One region of the Faecalibacterium sp. AF28-13AC genome, then DNA from elsewhere that is predicted to be linked to it. Evidence: a T-box and tRNA genes for the amino acid it is inferred to sense, from the RefSeq annotation. Region 1 holds a T-box; the other holds one or more tRNA genes.

Region 1 (7,691 bases):
CGCCCATCCTCACCGAGGACGAGTTTCCCGTCACCGACGGCTCCACGGCCTGCATCCCGCTCATTGCGCAGATCATGGCCGACACCACCGGCATGGAGCTGGAAGCGGCCCAGAGCGCCGTGACCACCAACACCACCGCCTGGGCCTGGCGGAACCTGGGCCTTTACGGCGACACCGAGAACGGCACCCGGCTCATCATCGCCTACGAGGCCCCGGAGTCCGTCAAGGAAGAGCTGAAGGCCGATGGTGCCCTGCTGGACCAGAAAGCCATTGGCCGGGACGCGCTGGTCTTCATCGTGAACGAGGACAACCCCGTCCAGAGCCTGACCCGGCAGCAGCTCCGGGACATCTACGCCGGGAAGATCACCAACTGGAAGGACGTGGGCGGCGAGGATGCCGACATCGTGGCCTTCCAGCGCCGGGAGGACTCCGGCAGCCAGACCCTGTTCCAGAAGCTGCTTATTCAGGGCGGCGAGCTGATGGACGCCCCCACCGCGCTGGCTCCTGCCTTGATGGGCGAACTGGTAGACGACATCGCCGAGTACAACAACGCGGCCAACGCCATCGGCTTCTCGGTCTACTACTACATCTCGGAGATGTATTCCAGGCCCGGCCTGCGGCTGCTGGCCGTGGACGGCGTGACCCCCTTGGCCGACACCATCGCGGACGAGAGCTACCCCCTGTGCAACGAGTTTTATGCCGCAGTCCGGCAGGATTCCGGCCCCGACACCCCGGAGCGCAAGGTCTACGACTGGCTCTCCACCGATGCAGGCCGCGCCTGCATCCAGAAGTCTGGCTATGTGGCCGCCCAATAATTTTTACTCGCGTGTTCCATTCGTTTGACTTCGTTTCCATTCTTTGCTACAATGAAGAAAAGTCTGGCGGTCTCGGCCAGATCTGCCGCAAGACGTGAAGATGCGAAGGAGAACGAACCATGCTCAACCCCCACAACCACCCTGTGGAAAGCCACGGCCGCACCGCGCTGCGCAACTACATCATCCAGGCATCCACCCTGCTGGAGATCACTCTCTCTGGGCTGGTCCTCATCGGCCTGCTGTTCAGCATCGTGCCGCTGCTGAAATGGATGCCCGGCCTGCTGTTCGACGGCAACGATGCAGAGATCCGCACATTTCTGGAACGTGCGCTGGACATCGTCATCGGCATCGAGTTCATCAAGATGCTGGCCAAGCACAGCCCCGGCAGCAGCCTGGAAGTGCTGCTCTACGCCATCGCCCGCCACATGGTGGTCGGCCACGAATCCGCCGTTGAGAACCTGCTCAGCGTGGGTGCCATCGCGCTCATCTTCGTTGTGCGCAAGTTCTTCTTCGTGCCCGCGTTCGGTGCCCACCTGCCGGACGGCAACCCTGCCCCCGACCTGACCCCGAACCAGAGCGGCATCCCTGCCCAGGAGTTCCGCCAGCGTCTGCATGACCGCATCCACGCCGAGGACCTCGACGAAGAAGAGAATGCCCCGGAATATGAGGATGCCAAGTGATTCCTCTCCCCGGAACGCACACAGCCCCCGTGCTTTGGCACGGGGGCTGTTGTTTTGGGCAGCTTGCACAGACGGCCTTTGCCCTGTTCTATTTCTTGTTTTGAATCAGCGGATCTCGATGCCGAGCTTGAACTTCAGGTTGCCCAGCACTTTTTTGACGGTGCGCTCGACCTGTTCGGCAGAGACTTCTGCGCTGGGGTCGGACAGCGTCAGGGAGAACGCCATGCTCTTCTTGCCCGCACCGAGGTTTGCGCCGCGATAGATATCGAACAGCTTCACGTCGGTGATGAGCGGGCTTGCCTTTTTGATGGTCTCCTCGATCTCGCCGCAGGTGACCTGTTCCTCGCAGACGAGGGCCAGGTCGCGCTTGACGGCAGCATAGGGGCTGAGCGGCTGATAGCGCAGCTCGCCGTCCACGCAGCTCATCAGGGCCTCGTAGTCCAGCTCACCGAGGTAGATGTTCTGGCTGTCCTTCTGTTCCTTTGCGATCTCCAGCTCGCCGTTGATCTCATTGGAGAGCTTGCCGAAGACGCCCAGACGCTTGCCGCCGCAGTAGACAGCGGCGCTGATGCCGGGGTGCAGCCAGGGCGCAGTCTCGCGTTCGTAGGTGAAGTGCAGGCCGAAACCGGCTGCCAGTGCCTCCATGGCGCCCTTGACGGTGAAGAAGTCCTCTTCCGGGCCGAAGGCACCGATGCAGAGGGTCTGGCGCTCGTGCGGATGCTCGCAGATGGGCAGTTCCTTGGCCAGATAGACCGGTGCCATCTCGAACAGACGGCCCTCGGCGTTGCCCTTCTTCAGGTTGTCCACGATGACATTCAGCATGGACGGGGTGAGCAGGGTGCGCATGATGGAGAGGTTCTCGCTGATGGGGTTCAGGATGCGGATGGCCTTGCGGGCAGCATCACCGGCGGGGATGTGCAGCATGTCCAGCTCGGCGTTGGAGTAGAAGGCCAGCGTGGATGCCTCATAGAAGCCCTGCGCCGCCAACAGGCGCTTGGTCTTGAGCTGCTGCTTCTGGTCGTAGTTCAGCCCGCCGTTGGTGACGGCAGCGGTGTTCAGGAAGGTGGGCACGATGTGGTCGTAGCCGTACTCACGGATGACCTCCTCGGCCAGGTCGGGGAAGCTCTCTACGTCCTCGCGGTACAGCGGGGCGGAAACATCCCAGCTGCCGTCGGCCTGCACGTCCACAGTGAACTCCAGACGCTGCAGGATGTCGATCATGGTCTGGTCAGGCACCGTGATACCCAGCACACCGCAGATCTTGGCGGGGGTGGTCACGATGTGCCTGCGCTCCAGCGGGCGGCCATCGGTCAGGTCGTATTCCAGCGTGGTGATGTCGCCGCAGTCCAGCTCCTGGATCAGGTGCAGGGCACGGGCGAGGCCCAGTTCGGGCGAGTGGCGGTCCACGCCCTTCTCGTAGCGGGCGGAGGAGTCGCTGTTCTGGCCCAGCGCGCGGCTGGTCTTGCGGACGGAGTCGCGGGCGAAGGTGGCGCACTCAAAGAGCAGGCTGGTGGTGTTCTCATCCATGCCGGAGTTGGCACCGCCCATGATGCCAGCCAGTGCCACCGGCTTTTCTGCATCGCAGATGACGAGGTTGTTGGGGTTCAGGGTGAACTCCTTCTCATCGAGGGTCATGATCTTCTCGCCCTCGTGGGCGCGGCGGACGTCGATGGTGCGGCCCGCGACCTTGTTCAGGTCAAAGGCGTGCATGGGCTGGCCCATCTCCAGCAGGGTGTGGTTGGTGATATCGACCACGTTGCTGATGGAGCGCAGGCCGCACAGGGCCAGATGGCGCTTCATCCAGCGGGGAGACTCACCCATCCGGATGTTGCGGACATAGTGTGCCATGTAGCGGGGGCACAGGTCGGGAGCCTCCACCTGCACAGTGATGGGGGCATCGGCATCGCAGACGGTCTGGTAATCCATGGCGGGCATGTGCAGGGGCTTGCCGAGGATGGCAGAGACCTCCCGTGCGATGCCCAGAACGGACTGGCAGTCCGGGCGGTTGGCGGTGATGGAGATATCGAAGATGTAGTCATCCAGACCGACCACCGGTGCGATGTCGGTGCCGGGGACGCTGTCTTCGGGCAGGATGAGCAGGCCGTAGACCTCCGAACCGGGGAACAGGTCATCGTTCAGGCCCAGCTCCTCGCCGGAGCAGAGCATACCGTTGGACTCAACGCCCTGCATCTTGCGGGCCTTGATCTTGATGCCGCCGGGCAGGGTGGAGCCATCCAGAGCGGCGGGCACACAGTCACCCAGCTTCATGTTGGAGGCACCGGTGCTGATGCGGATGTCGTGGCCGTAGTCGCCGCAGTCCACCACACACTTGGTCAGGTGGGTGCCCTCCTGCTTTTCCATCTCCACGATCTTACCGACGACCACCTTGCTGATGCCTGCATCCAGCGGGATCAGCTCTTCGACCTCAAACCCGCAGGAGAAGAGCTTCTCCTCCAATTCCTGAGCCGTGACGTCGATATCGACAAGTTCTTTTAACCAACTGAAAGGTACTTTCATTGTTTGCTCTCTCCCCTCTTATTCATGGAACTGCTTGAGGAACTCCAGGTTGTTCTCGAACATCAGGCCGATGTTGTTGATGCCGTATTTCAGCATGGCGATACGCTCGATGCCGATGCCAAAGGCGAAGCCGGAGTACTCATCCGGGTCGATGTTGCAGTTCTCCAAAACCTTGCGGTTGACGACGCCGCCACCCAGAACTTCGATCCAGCCGGTGTGCTTGCACAGGGGGCAGCCCTTGCCGTGGCACTCGAAGCAGCTGACATCGACCTCGACGCTGGGCTCGGTGAACGGGAAGTAGGACGGGCGCAGGCGGGTGCGGGTGTCGGCACCGAACAGCTTCTGCACGAAGGTGTTCAGGGCACCCTGCAGATCGCCCAGGGTGATGCCCTTGTCCACGACCAGACCTTCCATCTGGTGGAACATGGGGCTGTGGGTCGCGTCGGAATCGGAACGGAAGACGCGGCCGGGGATAAGCACCTTGATGGGCGGCTTCTGGGAATCCATGGTGCGGATCTGGCCGCCGGAAGTCTGGGTGCGGAGCAGGAACTCATCGGACAGGTAGAAGGTATCCTGCATATCGCGGGCGGGGTGGTCCTTCGGGACGTTCAGGCGGGTGAAGTTGTGGTCGTCGTCCTCGATCTCCGGGGCGTCCGCCACAGCAAAGCCCATGCCGGAGAAGACGTCGATGATCTGGTTGGTGACCAGCGTCAGCGGATGCAGGCCGCCGACCGCGCGGGTCTTGGCGGGCAGGGTGATGTCCACGGTCTCGGCGGCATTGCGGGCGGCCAGCTCGGCTTCCTTCACCTTGGCGGCGGCAGCATCGTAGTCCGCCTGCACCTTGGTCTTCAGTTCGTTGATGATCTTGCCCATGGCGGGACGCTCTTCCGGCGCGACGGAGCGCAGATTCTTCATCAGTGCGGGGATCTTGCCGTTTTTGCTCAGATATTCCTGCCAGAACGTGGCCAGCGTCTCCTTGGAAGAGACCTGACCGAGGCTTTCTTCGGCCTGTTTGGCCAGCTCGTCGATCATTGCTTGCATGGAAATTCTCTCCTTCTCGGTTTTCTTCTTGTTCAGCGGGTAACAAAAAAGCTCCGCCCCGCTCTGCCTTTCGGCAAAGGGGACGAAGCTGTAAACTTTACTCCGCGGTACCACCCGGTTTCCGCTCTTTTTTATAAGGAGCGGCGCTCAAACGCCGTAACGGGGCGCACCGTCCCGCACTAGCAGGCTGTCTTCAGCCGTTCACGCGGGCCGCTCAGGAGCGAACTTCGGTGCACGTCTCTCTCGGAAGCCCTTTCAGCCGGTGAAGCTTCTCTCTTTGCCGGACACACTGCACGTACTTTCTCCGTCGCTGCGTTTTTGCATATCAGGTTTTCATAACCAGAAATCATCTTACCACATTTCGGCGCGGTTTGCAAGCGCAGAAGCGGATTTTGTGGCAATTTTCCGTTTTCGCTTGTGTTTTCCGCCGGGATATGGTATGCTGAGCGCAACGTTTTACTGGAAGGAGGGTGCACCCACATGGGTTGGAACGGCTGCGTTTTCTTCAAAAAAGGAAACCCTTAAGCATTTCCGGCTCGAAGTGCGCCCATTTTTAGGAATCGCCCTCTCCGTCTGCTGCGCAGCCAGCTCCCCCCAAGGGGGAAAAGATGAAGTTTGCGCAATGCCAAAGCCTCTCCTACCAGGAGAGGTGTCACCGAAGGTGACGGAGAGGTTGTACAAAGAGACTCTAAGGATGGGCACTGTTTCATCTTGTAAAAATGAAAGGTGCTTTCCATGAAATCAAACAAAAGATCAACGCTCAACATCAAGCGGCAGCTTGGCTGTATTTATACGGCCGACTTCTTCTCCGGCCTGCGGATCACCGACGCCGTGTGGGTCGCGCTGCTGGCCGCACGGGGGTTCTCCCTGTGGGAGATCGGCCTGGCCGAAAGTGTTTTCCATATCGTCAACCTGCTGTGCGAAGTGCCCAGCGGCATGGTGGCAGATCTTCTGGGCCGCAAAAAAGCCCTTGTGTCCGGCGGTGTGCTGGCCGTCACCTCCAACCTGCTGATGGCGTTTGCACCGAATCTGTTTGCCATCTGCTTCGCAATGGCGCTGAACGCGCTGTACAGTACCCTGTTCTCCGGCACCTTCACGGCCCTTGTCTACGACAGCCTCAAGACGGAAGACCGCGAGGACGAATACCTTCAGATCTCCGCCAACAGTTCCCAGATCTCCATGCTGGCCAGTGCGCTGGGTTCGCTGGCCAGCACGGTCCAGCGGTTCCTCGGCTTTGCAGGCTTTTATCTGCTCAGCGCCCTGTTCGAGGGCGTCTCCACCCTCGCCTGCCGATGGATGAACGAACCCATCGTCACGGCAGCGCAGGCCAACCGGGCCCGGCAGCCCCTGCACGACCTGCCCGGTCAATTCATCCAGCTCGTGCAGGACAGTCTGCATGTTCTGCGCACCTGCCCGCTGGCCGCGAAGCTCATCGTATCCAGTGCGATCATCTCGGTGCCCTGCTACCTGACCAAGATGTTTTTGCAGCAGCGTCTCATTGAGCTGGGCTGGCCCACCGAAGCGCTGTTCCTTCCCCTGCTGCTGGGCGGCATCGCCTGCGTCCTCGGCACCGAGGCCGGACGCCGGGTCCGGTTCCGCTCCATGCGGCGGTTCTACGCCGTCTGTGCCCTGCTCTGCGGTGCGGGCACCCTTCTGGTGGGCACCGCGCCTGCCTGGGGCGGCATCTTCGGCATGATGCTGGTGCAAGGCGTTTTGCAGGTCTACCTCCTGCATGAGATCCAACAGCTCAACGACGCCATCCCCAGCGACCAGCGCGCCACCCTCATCAGCGTGGACAGCATGGCCTACAGTCTGCTCATGATCCCCGCCAGCCCCCTCGTCGGTGCGGTCGGCGACGCCTTCGGTCAGGCGGGTGCCGGTCTCGCCCTTCTCGGCGGCCTTGTCGCAGTGAGCGGACTGGTGCTTCTGGGGCCGAAGAAGCAATAAGAGAGTGAGAGCAAGAACAAGGACCCGACACTTCCGGTGCCGGGCCCTTGTTTTTGCTGTGTATTCTTATTTTGCGATCAGCTCTTCCGCCAGCTGCTCCATCTGTGCCTCCGATGCGGCACTGACTGCCGAACGGATGGTGACGACGTTCTCACAGACGGTGATGTTCTTCATGCCCTCCAGTTCGGTGCGCATGAGCTTGGCGGCCATGGGGGCCCAGGTGCCGTTCTCCATCAGGCCGATGGTGCGGCTCTGGAAGTTCTTGGTCTTCAGATGGGCCAGCAGGTTTTCCATCGGCGGGAAGAGGAAGCCGTCATAGGTGGCGCAGGCCAGCACGATCTTCCCGCAGCGGAAAGCTTCGGTCACGGCGTAGGAGACATCGGTGCGGGTCAGGTCCATCTCCACGACTTTGGCTCCTCTGGCGCGGAGCTTTTCAGCCATCTGGTGCGCTGCTGCGCGGGTATGGCCGTGGATGGACGCACTGGCGACCAGAATCTTCTCCGGCTCTTCGGGCTTGTAGCTGGACCAGGTGTCATAGTAGGCCAGGTACTTGCTCAGGTCTCCGGTCAGCACGGGGCCGTGCAGCGGGCAGATGGTCTGGATGTCCAGCGCAGCCGCCTTCTTCAGCAGAGCCTGCACCTGCGGGCCATACTTGCCCACGATGTTCAGGAAGTAGCGGCGGGCTTCGCTG
Region 2 (7,691 bases), on a different contig from region 1:
AAGCTGCCTTTTATATTGTCGCGTCGAAGAGCTTGGGAAGAATGACTGATCTTTTTAAGAAATGTTGCATTTGCAAGCATGAGATAATTGCGAGCTGGGGTGACCAGGCAAACGAAAAATGGTCTATCATCGTATCGGTGGAGAACAGAAAGAGATAAAACTGTATTGCCAAAGTTTCTTGTAGCTGCTTTGCAGAAGCGAATGGAAAACCACTCACAATAGAATACACTGCGTTCCTTGATCAAGTGGAATTTCTGCTGTACAGAAGACTGCAAAAGTGCTTTATCAGCAATGCCGTTCTGACTGAAAATATACTGTGTAAGCTGTTCTATAATATCTCTGTTGTACATCAGAGTTCTCCTTGAAAGTCAAATAAACTTTTTTGAGCGTCAGAAGCAGAAGTGTCCTTTTTGGATTTTGTATGAACGGAATTCTGCTCAGCCAAAGAATTTCGCTCCCAAAATACACCGTTGATATAGCCTTGGATTCCGGGATTTAGCTTGGCCATTTCAAGTCGTTGTTCTGCCCAAACACAGTATTGAGATTCCATTTCGATGCCAATATAATGTCGAAGAAGCTTTTTTGCGACAACGCTGGTTGTGCCAGACCCTAAAAATGGGTCCAAAACAAGATCGCCTTGAGAAGAACTTGCGAGTAAGATTTTGGCAATCAATTTTTCGGATTTTTGTGTTGGATGTGCAGTGTTTTCAGCCATGGACCAAAAAGGAATTGTGATGTCATCCCAAAAGTTTGATGGACAGGTGTCACGATAATTACCTTGTTCCGTTTCATTCCAGTCTTTTGGTTTTCCATTCACTCGGTAAGGGGCAATTACCTTTTTTCTGATTTTGACGGCATCAAGGTTGAAAACATAGTGGTCACTGTTGGTAGCAAACCAAATGTCTTCCATCCCATTTTTCCAGTTTGCTTTTGCTCCACGACCCTTTTCTCTCTGCCAGGTGATTCGATTTCGAACGTGGAAAAATTCGCTTAAAATATTTCCAACGATCAGACTTGTTTCCCAGTCACAGCAAACATAAATTGAGCCGGTTTTTTTTAGTAATGGCTTTACTGCACGGAGCCATTGTCGTGTATAGTTTTCATAATCAGCACTTTTTTTCTTTGAAAAGGTAGTCTCATGAAATGTTTTTGTGAGATTATACGGCGGGTCAGCAACGATCAGGTCAACGCTCTCTGGAGGCAAAAGAGGGCAGACCCGAAGCATGTCTCCGAGAATCGTTTTGTCAACTACATGACAAAGCGTGGACTGATTTTGCGTAACGGTGATACAACGGTCAAGATACATTTTTCCTTCGCTTAAAGGCGTGTCGATCGTTTTATTTCTACTGGCTTTAGCCATGGCAAACTCCTTGGGTGAAATTTTTGTAACGGTTGTGACGGATAGAGGTAAAATAGAAACGTTGTGGATCTCAGTTCATCGCACCGGCCTTTTCGAACATCTGCTCGACCTGCGCGGCCAGAAGTGCGTGGTCTGGTGCGGTGAGGCGCGGGTCTTCGGCCAGCAGGGTGGCAGCTTCGCTCTGCGCGGCGTGGAGGGTGCGGGTGTCGTTCATCAGATCGGCGATCTGGAGGGTGGGCAGGCCGTGCTGGCGGCTCCCGAAGAAGTCGCCGGGGCCGCGCGTTTCCAGATCGTACTGTGCCACGGCGAAGCCGTCTGCCGTGGAGCAGAGGAATTTGAGCCGCTTCTGGACCGGCTCGCTCGTGTTGTCGCTGACGAGGAAGCACCAGCTCTCCGCCGCACCGCGGCCCACCCGGCCGCGCAGCTGGTGCAAAGCGCTCAGGCCGTAGCGCTCGGCGTTCTCGATGACCATGACCGTTGCGTTCGGCACATCCACGCCGACTTCGATGACGGTGGTGGAGACCAGCGCGTCCAGCTGCCCGGCCTTGAAGTCCTCCATGACGGCGGCTTTTTCCTTTGGCTTGAGCTTGCCGTGCATCAGGCCGACCCGGCGGTCGGGCAGCAACGCCTTGGCGATGTCTTCATAGTAGGTCTTCACGGCGTTCAGCCCGCCGTCGGGGGTGTCCTCGATGGCGGGGCAGACGATATACACCTGCCGCCCGGCGTTGATCTCCCGGTCAAGGAAGCCGTAGAGGTCCCGCCGCTTCTTCCCGGTGATGCACCGGGTCTTGACCGGCTTGCGGCCCGGCGGCAGTTCGTCGAGGATCGAGATGTCGAGGTCGCCGTAGAGGAGCAGCCCCAGTGTGCGGGGGATGGGCGTGGCGCTCATGACCAGCAGGTGGGGGTTCTCGGCTTTTTCGGCCAGCAGGCCCCGCTGCCGCACCCCGAAGCGGTGCTGTTCGTCCACCACGGCCAGACCCAGCCGGGCAAAGGCGACCCCCTCGCTGAGGATGGCGTGGGTGCCCACCACGAGGTCGGCTTCGTCGTTCCGGATGGCGGCCAGCGTGGTGCGGCGGGCGGCGGCTTTCATGCCGCCGGTCAGCAGGGCGACCCGCATCCCGAACGGGGCCAGCATCCGGTTCAGGTTCTCGGCATGCTGGGAAGCCAAAATCTCGGTGGGGGCCAGCAGTGCTGCCTGATAGCCGCTGCGGATGCAGGCCCAGATGGCGGCTGCCGCCACCAGCGTTTTTCCGCTGCCCACATCGCCCTGCAGCAGGCGGTTCATGGACTGCCCGCCCGCCATGTCGGTCAGGATCTCCGTCACAGCCCGCCGCTGGGCCCCGGTGGGGGCGAAGAGCAGCGCGTCCCAGAACGGCTGCGGGTCGAGAAGCTGCATCGGTGCCCCGGTGGCGGCGCTGCCCCGGTTCTTCATCCGGCCGATGCCCAGCTGCAAAATGAGAAGTTCTTCGTAGATGAGCCGCCGCCGGGCCGCAAAGGCGGCTTCCTCGCTCTCCGGGCAGTGGATGGCCCGCACAGCCTCTGCCTTGGAGAGCAGGCGGTATTTCTGGCGCATCTCCGGCGGCAGCGGGTCGGGCAGAAGCTCGGCATGGGGGAGCAGCTGGCGGACACACCGGGCGATGACGCTGCTCGAAAGCCCATCGGTCTGTGGGTAGACGGCCTCGAAGGGGGCGGCGGTGATCTGCGCCTCGGTGCGCACCTGCGGGTTGACCATCTGGCGGCGGAGCATCCCGCCGGTCACGATGCCCTGAAAATAATATGCCTGCCCCAGTTCCAGCTTCTGGGCGGCGTAGGGGTTATTGAACCAGGTGATCTCCAGGCTGGAAACATCGTCCCCTGCCGTGATCCGCTCCATCCGCCGCCCGCCGGGCAGGATGCGCCCGCCGGGCTTGGCGAACACCTCGGCCTTCACGACGCACTCGGTGTCGCAAGGTGCCTCGGCAATGGAGTAGGGCTTTGAAAAATCCATATATCTGCGCGGATAGTGGCAGAGCAGGTCCGCCAGCGTCACGATGCCCAGCTTCTCGAACCGCTCGGCGGTCTTGGGGCCGACGCCTTTCAGATACCGCACCGGCGTATCGGGGGTCAGGGTGGTGTGGGTCTCGGTGGTTTGAGCGGGCATGGCATACGCTCCTTTCTGCACAGGATACCGCTATTGTAACACGGGGAAGGGGAGGATGCAACAAAACAAAAAGATTCCCGAACGCTTTCACGTTCGGGAATCTTTTGGAGGTGACGACCAGATTTGAACTGGTGGATGAGGGTTTTGCAGACCCTTGCCTTACCACTTGGCCACGTCACCATATTGGAGTGAATATTTCCACTCCATTTGGAGCGGCCGACGAGGCTCGAACTCGCTACCTCCACCTTGGCAAGGTGGCGCTCTACCAGATGAGCTACGGCCGCATATTCGGTGCATTTATCCCTGCACCATTAGGATGAGCGACCCGGATCGGGCTCGAACCGACGACCCCCAGCGTGACAGGCTGGTGCTCTAACCAACTGAGCTACCGGGCCATATTGGAGCGGATAATTCCACTCCGTTATGGAGCGGCCGACGAGGCTCGAACTCGCTACCTCCACCTTGGCAAGGTGGCGCTCTACCAGATGAGCTACGGCCGCATATTCGGAAGAACAGATCTCTGTTCTTCTGAAAGGTGGTGCCTCCGATCGGAATCGAACCAATGACACGGGGATTTTCAGTCCCCTGCTCTACCGACTGAGCTACAGAGGCGCACCGGACGATGATTATTATACCCGAAATTCTGGATTTGTAAAGAGGAAAATGCAAATTTTTTCGAAAAAAATCAGACTTTTCTTGAAAAATGCGTCCGGACGATAAATAATAGAAGTGGATTTTTGATGCTTTCCGGCCGGGCCGGGCCGACGGCGGGGGACGAAACGCAAAATTGACATTGACAACAACCTATGGTTTAATAGAAAACTAGAAAACGATTCGGCCGGCAAAGGGTACGGGGCGTATCCGTGCAGACCGGGAGGGTGAACATGGCAAGAAAACAGGAATACGGTAACGAGAGCATTACTTCATTAAAGGGTGCGGACCGCGTCCGCAAGCGCCCGGCGGTCATCTTTGGCTCGGACGGTGTGGAGGGCTGCGCCCATTCGATCTTTGAGATCGTCTCCAACTCCATCGACGAGGCCCGCGACGGCCACGGCGACACCATCAACGTGACCCGCTGCAAGGACGGCAGCGTCATCGTCGAGGACTTTGGCCGCGGCATGCCCGTGGACTGGAACAACGGCGAGGGCCGCTACAACTGGGAGCTGCTGTTCTGCGAGATGTATGCAGGCGGCAAATACGGCGAGGGCGAGGACAACTACGAGTTCAGCCTGGGCCTGAACGGTCTGGGCCTGTGCGCCACCCAGTATTCGTCTGCCTGGATGACGGCCGACATCTACCGCGACGGCTATCATTATCATCTGGACTTCAAAAAGGGCGAGAACGTCGGCGGCCTGCAAAAGGAACCTTATAAGGGCCGCCGCACCGGAAGCATCATCCACTGGAAGCCGGACGACGAGGTCTTCACCGACATCGACGTGCCCGGCAGCTATTACAAGGATGTGCTGCGCCGTCAGGCCGTCGTCAACGCGGGGCTGACCCTGAACTTCACCGACGAAAAGGAGAAGGACCCCGCCACCGGCAAGGCCTGGAAGGAGAGCTGGTGCTACGAGCACGGCATCGCCGACTACGTGGCCGAGACGGCGGGCGAGGACACCCTGACCCCGGTGTTCAGCTGCGAGAGCGAGGCCACCGGCCGCGACCGCGAGGACCAGCCGGAATATAAGGTGAAGATGAGCGCGGCCTTCTGCTTCTCCAATAAGGTGCAGCTGCTGGAATATTACCACAACTCCTCCTGGCTGGAGCACGGCGGCAGCCCCGAACACGCGGTGCGCACGGCCTTCGTCTACCAGATCAACAAGTACCTGAAGGACAAGAATCTTTATAAGAAGGGCGAGAGCGCCATCAGCTTTCAGGATGTGCAGGACTGCCTGGTCTATGTCTCGTCCAGCTTCTCCACCCGCACCAGCTACGAGAACCAGACCAAGAAGGCCATCACCAACAAATTCGTCTCGCAGGCGATGACGGATTTTTTGAAGCACTATCTGGAAGTCTACTTCCTCGAAAAGCCGGAGGAAGCCCAGAAGATCTGCCAGCAGGTCCTGGTCAACAAGCAGAGCCGGGAACACGCCGAAAAGACGCGCCAGAGCATCAAAAAGACGCTCTCCACCCAGATCGACCTCGCCAACCGGGTGCAGAAGTTCGTGGACTGCCGCACCAAGGATGCTTCCCGCCGCGAGCTGTATATCGTCGAGGGCGATTCGGCTATGGGTGCCGTCAAGCAGAGCCGCGACAGCGAGTATCAGGCCATCATGCCCATCCGCGGCAAGATCCTGAACTGCCTCAAGGCCGACTATGCCCGCATCTTCAAGTCGGACATCATCGTGGACCTCATCAAGGTGATGGGCTGCGGCGTCGAGCTGGGCGGCAAGCACAACAAGGAGCTGGCGACCTTCAATCTGGACAATCTGCGGTACAACAAGATCGTCATCTGTACCGATGCCGATGTGGACGGCTACCAGATCCGCACCCTGGTGCTGACCATGCTCTACCGCCTGACGCCCACCCTCATCAACGAGGGCTATGTCTACATCGCGGAGTCGCCGCTGTACGAGATCACCACCAAAGACCGCACCTATTTCGCTTACACCGAGCCGGAGAAGGCGGCGTTCCTGAAGGAGATCGGCGAGAAGAAATACACCATCCAGCGCTCGAAAGGTCTGGGTGAGAACGACCCGGAGATGATGTGGCTGACCACCATGAACCCGGAGAGCCGCCGCCTCATCAAGGTGCTGCCCACCGATGTGGAGGAGACCGCCCGCGTGTTCGACCTGCTGCTGGGCGACAACCTCGCCGGACGCAAGGAGCACATCGCAGAGCACGGCGCAGAGTATCTGGACGATCTGGATGTGTCTTGACCTCTCCGTCCATGCTGCGCAGTGCCGCTGCTCCTGACAGGAGAGCTGTCGAGCGTGAGCGAGACTGAGAGGTTTATTTAGAGGATAAAAGAAGAATGGCAAAACGAACAACAAAGAAAACACTCAAGCCGGTCCGCCCGCAGCTGGGCGACGGCGTTGAGATCCTGAATGCGGGCAGTGTGCTGGAAGACCCCATCACCCGCACGCTGGAGACCAACTATATGCCCTATGCGATGAGCGTCATCGTCTCCCGCGCTCTGCCGGAGATCGACGGCTTCAAACCCGCCCACCGCAAACTGCTGTACACGATGTACGGCATGGGCCTGCTCAAGGGGGCCCGCACCAAATCCGCCAACATCGTGGGCAGCACCATGCACCTGAACCCCCACGGCGATGCGGCCATCTACGACACCATGGTCCGCATGGGCCGGGGCAACGAGAGCCTGCTGGTGCCCTATGTGGACAGCAAAGGCAACTTCGGCAAGGCCTACAGCCGGGATATGTCCTGTGCAGCGGCCCGTTACACCGAGGCCAAGCTCGAAGGCGTCTGCGAGGAGCTGTTCCGGGACATCGACCGGGAGACGGTCGATTTCGTCCCCAACTACGACGGCACTACCACCGAGCCGACCCTTCTGCCGGTCACGTTCCCCACCATCCTGGCCAACAACACACTGGGCATTGCCGTCGGCATGGCCTGCAACATCTGCTCGTTCAATCTGGTCGAGCTGTGCAACACCACCATCGCCCTGATGAAGGACCCCCGGCATGACATCTCCACCACGATGCCGGCCCCGGATTTCGTGGGCGGCGGCCAGATCTTGTACGACGAAGCCCAGATGCGGGAGATCTACGAGAACGGCCGCGGCAGCGTCCGGGTCCGTGCCCGTTATAATGTGGTGCCCGGCGAGAACATGCTGGAGATCACCCAGATCCCGCCTACCACGACGGTGGAAGCCATCATGGACAAGATCGCCGAGCTGGTCAAGGCCGGAAAGATCAAAGAGATCAGCGACATGCGCGATGAGACCGACCTGAACGGCCTCAAGCTGACCCTCGACCTCAAGCGCGGCGTGGACGCCGAAAAGCTGATGGCCAAGCTGTTCAAGACCACCCCGCTGGAAGACAGCTTCAGCGCCAACTTCAACATTCTGGTCTCCGGTCAGCCGAAGGTCATGGGTGTGCGGGAAATTTTGAATGAGTGGACGGCGTTCCGGATGGAATGCGTCCGCCGCCGTACCTTCTTCGACCTTCACGGCAAGGAAAAGCGCCTGCATCTGCTTCAGGGTCTGGCCGCCATCCTGCTGGACATCGACAA

Evidence for each region. The T-box of region 1 lies ahead of pheS (phenylalanine--tRNA ligase subunit alpha). A T-box ahead of a tRNA ligase gene usually reads a tRNA of that ligase, here a tRNA-Phe.
Region 2: it encodes a tRNA-Phe, which carries the amino acid that the T-box ahead of pheS (phenylalanine--tRNA ligase subunit alpha) is inferred to sense. The anticodon was not compared.

Annotation. Positions count from the first base shown of each region.
Region 1 covers NZ_QUFG01000004.1:16,211-23,901, reverse strand. The annotation lists gene DWY95_RS06260 (substrate-binding domain-containing protein) at 1-815, shown strand, start outside; gene DWY95_RS06255 (transporter) at 935-1,495, shown strand; gene pheT (phenylalanine--tRNA ligase subunit beta) at 1,601-4,012, opposite strand; gene pheS (phenylalanine--tRNA ligase subunit alpha) at 4,031-5,053, opposite strand; T-box leader at 5,129-5,373, opposite strand; gene DWY95_RS06240 (MFS transporter) at 5,789-7,000, shown strand; gene DWY95_RS06235 (MBL fold metallo-hydrolase) at 7,067-7,691, opposite strand, start outside.
Region 2 covers NZ_QUFG01000001.1:103,958-111,648, forward strand. The annotation lists gene DWY95_RS00530 (hypothetical protein) at 1-350, opposite strand, end outside; gene DWY95_RS00535 (site-specific DNA-methyltransferase) at 350-1,360, opposite strand; gene recG (ATP-dependent DNA helicase RecG) at 1,431-3,500, opposite strand; tRNA gene DWY95_RS00545 (tRNA-Cys) at 3,606-3,680, opposite strand; tRNA gene DWY95_RS00550 (tRNA-Gly) at 3,709-3,784, opposite strand; tRNA gene DWY95_RS00555 (tRNA-Asp) at 3,822-3,895, opposite strand; tRNA gene DWY95_RS00560 (tRNA-Gly) at 3,925-4,000, opposite strand; tRNA gene DWY95_RS00565 (tRNA-Phe) at 4,037-4,112, opposite strand; gene DWY95_RS00570 (toprim domain-containing protein) at 4,385-6,376, shown strand; gene DWY95_RS00575 (DNA gyrase subunit A) at 6,472-7,691, shown strand, end outside.